Sporichthya polymorpha DSM 43042: one gene and its partner. The protein of the gene in region 1 interacts with the protein of each later gene in a pairwise test. Links are inferred from orthologs where the notes say so. Each region holds a gene or a part of one and is shown on either strand. Other genes may lie near its edges.

The links.
Region 2: the proteins of aceE (region 1) and nth interact in binary tests that used the Escherichia coli proteins (3 or more experiments, as listed by UniProt). The link is inferred for Sporichthya polymorpha DSM 43042 from one-to-one orthologs.

The regions. Positions count from the first base shown.
Region 1 is NZ_KB913029.1:5,096,567-5,100,208, reverse strand. The notes cover bases 138-3,469. They hold aceE (pyruvate dehydrogenase (acetyl-transferring), homodimeric type), read right to left. Parts: upstream 3,092-3,469; coding sequence 338-3,091; downstream 138-337. Other genes in these bases: SPOPO_RS0124615 (DUF3052 domain-containing protein), read left to right, coding at 3,329-3,469. Outside these bases: SPOPO_RS33285 (glycoside hydrolase domain-containing protein), read right to left, coding at 1-109; more of SPOPO_RS0124615, read left to right, coding at 3,470-3,642. UniProt on the Escherichia coli protein: Component of the pyruvate dehydrogenase (PDH) complex, that catalyzes the overall conversion of pyruvate to acetyl-CoA and CO(2).
Region 2 is NZ_KB913029.1:1,304,533-1,307,838, reverse strand. Bases 96-3,091 are described here. They hold nth (endonuclease III), read left to right. Parts: upstream 96-1,234; coding sequence 1,235-1,948; downstream 1,949-3,091. Other genes in these bases: SPOPO_RS0106435 (NUDIX hydrolase), read left to right, coding at 2,573-3,091; SPOPO_RS0106440 (TlpA family protein disulfide reductase), read left to right, coding at 1,945-2,547; SPOPO_RS0106455 (cyclic nucleotide-binding domain-containing protein), read right to left, coding at 457-1,131; SPOPO_RS0106460 (MBL fold metallo-hydrolase), read left to right, coding at 96-364. In the rest of the region: more of SPOPO_RS0106460, read left to right, coding at 1-95; more of SPOPO_RS0106435, read left to right, coding at 3,092-3,232; SPOPO_RS0106430 (MarP family serine protease), read left to right, coding at 3,229-3,306. UniProt on the Escherichia coli protein: DNA repair enzyme that has both DNA N-glycosylase activity and AP-lyase activity. The DNA N-glycosylase activity releases various damaged pyrimidines from DNA by cleaving the N-glycosidic bond, leaving an AP (apurinic/apyrimidinic) site.

The DNA of each region.
Region 1 (3,642 bases):
GGACGGCGGCCAGCCCCATCGCGGCCAGCAGCAGCGCGGCGAGAACGGTGACCGCCCGGTCCCGCCGAGTCGCGGCGGCGGTCCGGACGACCCGCTGCTGGCGGGACATGGGCGCAGGGTGCCTCTCGTTGGACGGGGTGGAACCCGTTCAGCGTAGAGGCCAAAGAGGCCAAAGTGCTTCAAGTGACTGATGTGACGAATGGTGTTTCGTCCGGGTTGGTCCCCGTCCGGCGTCCCCTGCTCATGCATGAGCGGGAGGTCGAAAATCGGACACGATCGGGCCCGAAATCGACCGTCTGCTCATGCATGAGCAGACGGTGGGGGGCGCCCGGGGGGCTCAGGTCTCGCCGCCGGCCTCGGTGGCGGTGGTGGCGGTGACGTCGGTGAGCCGGTAGGTGTCGAGGGCCTTGCGGACGGTCTCGGGCTCGATCTCCTTGCGGGCGGCGAGCTCGGCGAGGGTCCGGACGACGATCGACTGGGCGTCGACGCGGAAATGGCGGCGCAGGGCGGCGCGGGTGTCGGAGCGGCCCCAGCCGTCGGTCCCGAGCGAGATGAAGTCGCTGGGGACCCACCGCGCGATCTGGTCCGGGACGGCCTTCATCCAGTCGCTGACCGCGACGACCGGGCCGGGGGCGCCGGTCAGGGAGCGGGTGACGTGGGGGACGACCGGCTCGGCGTCGGGGTGGAGCAGGTTGTGCTCCTCGCACGCCATGCCGTCGCGGCGCAGCTCCGACCACGACGTCACCGACCAGACGTCGGCGCCGACGCCCCACTCGGACGCGAGCCGGGCCTGGGCCTCGAGCGCCCACTGCATCGCCGGGCCGGACGCCAGGAGCTGGGCCCGCGGGGCGCCGTTCGGTACCTCGGGCGCCGGCGCGTACCGGTACATGCCGCGCAGCAGCGCGTCGACGTCCAGGCTCGCGGGCTGCACCGGCTGGACGTAGGGCTCGTTGTAGACCGTCAGGTAGTAGAAGACGTCCTCGCCGTGCGGGTGGGCGACCGACGAGCCGTACATCCGCTTGAGCCCGGACTGCACGATGTGGCCGATCTCGAACCCGAACGCGGGGTCGTAGGCCACGCACGCCGGGTTGGTCGACGCGAGCAGCAGCGAGTGCCCGTCCTCGTGCTGCAGGCCCTCGCCGTTCAGCGTGGTGCGGCCCGCGGTGGCGCCGATCAGGAACCCGCGGCCGAGCTGGTCCGCGAAGGCCCAGATGGCGTCGCCGGTCCGCTGGAACCCGAACATCGAGTAGAAGATGTAGACGGGGATCATGTGCTCGCCGTGCGTCGCGTACGACGTGCCCGCGGCGACGACCGAGCCCATGGCGCCGGCCTCGCTGATGCCCTCGTGCAGGATCTGACCCTGCGTCGATTCCTTGTAGGACAGGAGAAGCTCGCGGTCGACGGCGTCGTAGTTCTGGCCGTGGGGCGAGTAGATCTTCGCGGTCGGGAAGATCGAGTCCAGGCCGAAGGTGCGCGCCTCGTCGGGGATGATCGGCACGAAGCGGTGGCCGATCTCCGGGTCCTTGATCAGGTCGCGGATCAGTCGCACGAACGCCATGGTCGTCGCGACCGGCTGCTTGCCCGAGCCCTTCTCCATCTGGGTGAACGCGGCCGCGCCCGGCAGCTTGAGCGGCTTGGCCCGCACCACGCGCGAGGGCAGGAACCCGCCGAGGGCGCGGCGCCGCTCGAGCAGGTAGTTGATCTCGTCCGAGTTCTCACCGGGGTGGAAGTACGGCGGCAGGTCGGCCTCGAGCGCGGCGTCCGAGATCGGCAGGTGCAGCCGGTCGCGGAACTCCTTGAGGTCGTCCTTGGTCAGCTTCTTCATCTGGTGCGTCGCGTTGCGCGCCTCGAAGCTCTTGAGCGTCCAGCCCTTGATGGTGTGCGCGAGGATCACCGTCGGCTGGCCGACGTGCTCGCGCGCGGCCTTGAACGCCGCGTAGACCTTGCGGTAGTCGTGACCACCGCGCGAGAGCTTGGTGAGCTGCTCGTCGGTCATGTTCTGGACCATCTTGCGCAGCCGCGGGTCCCGCCCGAAGAAGTTCTCGCGGATGTAGGCGCCGGACTCGGTCGTGTAGGTCTGGAACTGCCCGTCCGGCGTGGTGTTCATGGCGTTGACGAGGACGCCGTCGACGTCGCGCGCGAGCAGCGGGTCCCAGTCCCGGCCCCAGACGACCTTGATGACGTTCCAGCCCGCGCCGCGGAAGTAGCTCTCGAGCTCCTGGATGATCTTGCCGTTGCCGCGCACCGGGCCGTCGAGCCGCTGCAGGTTGCAGTTGACGACGAACGTCAGGTTGTCGAGCTCCTCGCGGGCCGCGACGCCGATCGCGCCGAGCGACTCGACCTCGTCCATCTCGCCGTCGCCGAGGAAGGCCCACACGTGCGAGCGCGACGTGTCCTTGATCTGACGGTTGAACAGGTACCGGTTGAACCGGGCCTGGTAGATCGCGTGCAGCGGGCCGAGGCCCATCGAGACGGTCGGGAACTCCCAGAAGTCCGGCATCAGCCGCGGGTGCGGGTACGACGGCAGACCGCCGACCGGGGAGGTCAGCTCCTGCCGGAACCCGTCGAGCTGGTCCGCCGACAGACGACCCTCGAGGAACGCGCGCGCATAGATGCCGGGGGAGGCGTGGCCCTGGATGAAGACCTGATCGCCGGACTCGCCGCCCGCCTTGCCGCGGAAGAAGTGGTTGAAGCCGACGTCGTAGAGCGACGCCGCCGACGCGTACGTCGCGATGTGCCCGCCGACGCCGATGCCGGGCCGGTTCGCGCGCGACACCATGACGGCCGCGTTCCAGCGGATGAACGCGCGGATGCGGCGCTCGACGTCCTCGTCGCCGGGGAACCACGGCTCGTTCTCGGTCGAGATCGTGTTGATGTAGTCCGTGCTGCGCAGACCGGGGACGCCGACCTGTCGCTCACGGGCGCGTTCGAGCAGTCGGAGCATCAGGTAGCGCGCGCGGGCCTGGCCGCCTCCGTCGATGACGGCGTCGAGCGACTGCAGCCACTCCCGCGTCTCCTCGGGGTCGACGTCCGGCAGTTGGGTGGGCAGCCCGTCGCTGATGACGGAGAACCGTTCGCGTCCTGATGTCACGGCGGAGGTCCTTTTCTTCCGAGGCCACCCCCTCCGGTGCCGGGGTGTCCCCTCCATCGTTGTCCTGGAGATCGTTTCGTGCATCGCTACCCTCCGGTAAACCGGGCGTTTCGGGCGTGAGGTGTGTCTCGATCGCTGTCCACACCTCCGGCGGGGGTACTTGCGCGGCGGGCCTCGAACCGGATGAACTACCCGCCAACCACCTCAGTGGGACACACGAGGAACAGGAGACATACGTTGGGCGCCAGCGCCGAGGGCGCGGCCGCGACCATCTCGCGGCTGGGCTTCGCCTCGGGTCAGGTCGTCCAGGAGATCGGTTACGACGACGACGTCGACTTCGACCTCCGCGACGCGATCGAGGACGTGACCGGTAACGAACTGGTCGACGAGGACTACGAGGAAACCGTCGACGCCGTCCTCCTGTGGTGGCGCGAGGGGGACGGTGACCTGGTGGACGCCCTGGTCGACTCCCTGGCCTCCCTCATGGACGGGGGTGTGGTCTGGCTGCTGACGCCGAAGTCGGGCCGACCCGGTCACGTCGAGCCGTCCGA
Region 2 (3,306 bases), 3.8 Mb from region 1 along the record:
CCGCGGCCCGACGGTCGTCATCCCGCCCGACGGCGTCCTACGTGACTACTTCGCCTCGCTGGAGCGCTTCGCCGCCCTCGCCGGGGATGCCGTCGACACCGTCTACCCCGGCCACGGCCCCGTTCTCCCCGACGCCGCCGCCGCGATCGACTACTACCTGACGCACCGTCGGCAACGGCTCGAGCAGGTCCGTGCCGCCGTCGACGCCGGGGACGTGACCCCGCGTCAGGTCGTCGAGCGCGTGTACGCCGACGTCGACCGGAGCCTCTGGCCCGCCGCCGAGTGGTCGGTCAAGGCCCAGTTGATCCACCTCGGCGTCCCGGTCCCCGACCCCGACGCCGTCCCCCCGAACCCGTACACCTGACCAGCCGGTCGCCGGACCGCCTGCGGACGGGACCGCTCGTGAGTCGATAAGGGGTGTCACCCCTTGTCGACGACGGTGCGGCCGCGGAGGATCTAGCGGGCGCGGCGGGAAAGGCGCTCGAGGTCGAGGAGGACGACGGCGCGGGCCTCGAGGCGGATCCAGCCGCGGCCGGCGAAGTCGGCGAGGGCCTTGTTCACGGTCTCGCGGGAGGCGCCGACGAGCTGGGCCAGTTCCTCCTGGGTGAGGTCGTGGCCGACGTGGACGCCGTCGTCGGACTGGACGCCGAAGCGGCTCGACAGGTCGAGCAGGGCCTTGGCGACGCGGCCGGGGACGTCGGAGAAGACCAGGTCGCCGATGACCTCGTTCGTGCGGCGGAGCCGCGACGAGATCTGCTTGAGCAGCGACAGCGCGACCTCAGGACGGCCCGAGACCCAGGTGGTGAGCTCGGTGTGCCCGAGCGCGAAGATCTGCGTGTCGGTGACCGCGGTGGCGGTGGCCGTCCGGGGACCCGGGTCGAACAGCGACAGCTCGCCGAACATCTCACCCGGCCCGAGGATCGCCAGCAGGTTCTCGCGGCCGTCGCTCGACGTGCGGCCCAGCTTCACCTTGCCGTCGGCAACCACGTACAGCTTGTCGCCGGCGTCCCCTTCGCGGAACAGCACCTGGCCGCGACCGAGGTTGATCTCCGCCATCGAACGACGCAGTGCCCCGGCGGCCTCGTCGTCGAGGGCCGAGAACAGCGGCGCCTTACGAATCATGTCGTCCACGGCACGCCTCCTCTTCCTCCCGCAGCGTAGTGCCCAACGGGGTTGTTCTCGCAGGTGGGCGGCTCCGTGATCCGGTGTCAGTATCCCGAACTACTCTGACGAGGTGCCGCGAAAGTTCGCCGGCGAGTCGCCCCTCGCCCTCACCCGCCGTGCCCGGCGGATCTCGCGCGTGCTCGCCGAGACCTACCCGGACGCGCACTGCGAGCTCGACTTCACCACTCCGCTCGAACTTCTCGTGGCCACGATCCTGTCCGCTCAAACCACCGACGTCCGGGTCAACCTCGTGACGCCGGTGCTGTTCGCCAAGTACCGGACCGCCGCGGACTACGCCGCCGCCGACCGCGCGGAGCTGGAGTCGATCGTCGCCTCGACCGGGTTCTTCCGCGCGAAGACGAATTCGGTCATGGGCATGGCCCAGGCCCTGTGCGACCGCTTCGGCGGCGAGGTGCCCAACCGGCTCGAGGACCTGGTGACCCTGCCCGGCGTCGGCCGCAAGACCGCCAACGTCGTCCTCGGCAACGCGTTCGGGGTCCCCGGCATCACGGTCGACACCCATTTCGGCCGGCTCTCGCGCCGCTTCGGGTTCACGACCGAGGACGACCCGGTCAAGGTCGAGCACGCCGTGGGGGCGCTGATTCCGAAGAAGGACTGGACCGACTTCTCCCAGCGGATGATCTGGCACGGCCGCCGGATCTGCCACGCCAAGAAGCCGGCCTGCGGGGCCTGCCCGGCCGCGGCCCTGTGCCCCGCCTACGGCGAGGGCGAGACCGACCCGGAGAAGGCGGCCAAGCTCGTCCGGACCTCGGGCCCCCGATGAGGCGCGCGCTCGCGGCGGCCCTGTCGGCGCCGCTGCTGCTCGCCGCGTGCGGCGGCGACGGCGGAACGGCCGCGAGCGGCCCCGGTGGCGCCCGGGGGGCCGATGCCCCCGTCCTGACCTGCCAGGGCCTCGACAGCCCCCTCCCAGGTGCTGCTCAGCCCTCGCCGCGACCGTCGGGGAACACGACCGCGCTGCCGAACCTGACGCTCGACTGCCTCGGCGGTGGCGACCCGGTCGGACTGCGGACGCTGCGAGGGCCGATGGTGATCAACGTGTGGGCGAGCTGGTGCAAGCCGTGCCTCGCCGAGCTGCCGTACCTCACCGAGGCGCACGCCGAGCTGGGGGAGCGGGTCCGCTTCCTCGGGGTCGCGGTCCAGGACGCGGACACCCCGTCCCGGGAGTGGCTCTCGTACCACGGGGTGCCGTGGCCGTCGCTGGCCGACCGTAAAGGATCGGTCCGCGGTCCGCTGCGGATTCCCGGCCCGCCGGTCACCCTCTTCGTCAACTCCGCGGGGAGAATTGCCGCGGTCCACTATGGTGCGTTCACGAGCGCACGCGCCGTCCGGGACGCGGTCGCGGAGCACCTCCAGGTCTCCTGAGGGAGCGGGGTCCGAGGGGACGTGGGTGAACAGGGTCGAGCTGCCGCAGTGGTTGGCTCCCCTCGTCGACCTCGCCGGGACGATCCAACCTGCTGACTTCGGTCCCCTCGTGCCGGCGCAGCCGATGTCCGGCGCCCGGGCCTCGGCCGTGCTCCTGCTGTTCTGGGAGGACACGTCCCAGGGCACTCCCGGCACTCCCGGGGACATCTGCATCCTGCTGATCCAGCGCGCGCCCGACCTGCGCAACCACGCCGGCCAGCCGGCCTTCCCGGGCGGGGCGGTCGACCCCACCGACGCCGACGTCTCGGAGGCCGCGGTCCGCGAGGCCGTGGAGGAGACGGGCCTGGACCCGACCGGGGTCGAGGTGTTCGCGACCCTGCCCGAGGTCTCGGTGCCGGTCAGCGGCTTCACGGTGACGCCCGTCCTGGCCTGGTGGCGCGAGCCGAGTCCGGTGCGCCCGGCCGACCTCGCCGAGGTCGCCTCGGTCCACCTGGTCCGCATCGCGGACCTCGTCGACCCGGCCAACCGTCTCACCGTGCGGCACGTCTCGGGGCGGATGTCGCCCGCCTTCGACGTCGACGGCATCCGGGTCTGGGGGTTCACCGCCTTCGTGCTCGACCGGGTCCTGCACCTGGCCGGCTGGGAGCGGCCGTGGGACCGGGGCCGGATCGAGGAGATGTCGTGAGCGTGATCGACGTCGTTCTCCTCGTTGCCTGCGTCTCCTTCGCGGCGGCGGGATACCGGCAGGGCTTCATCATC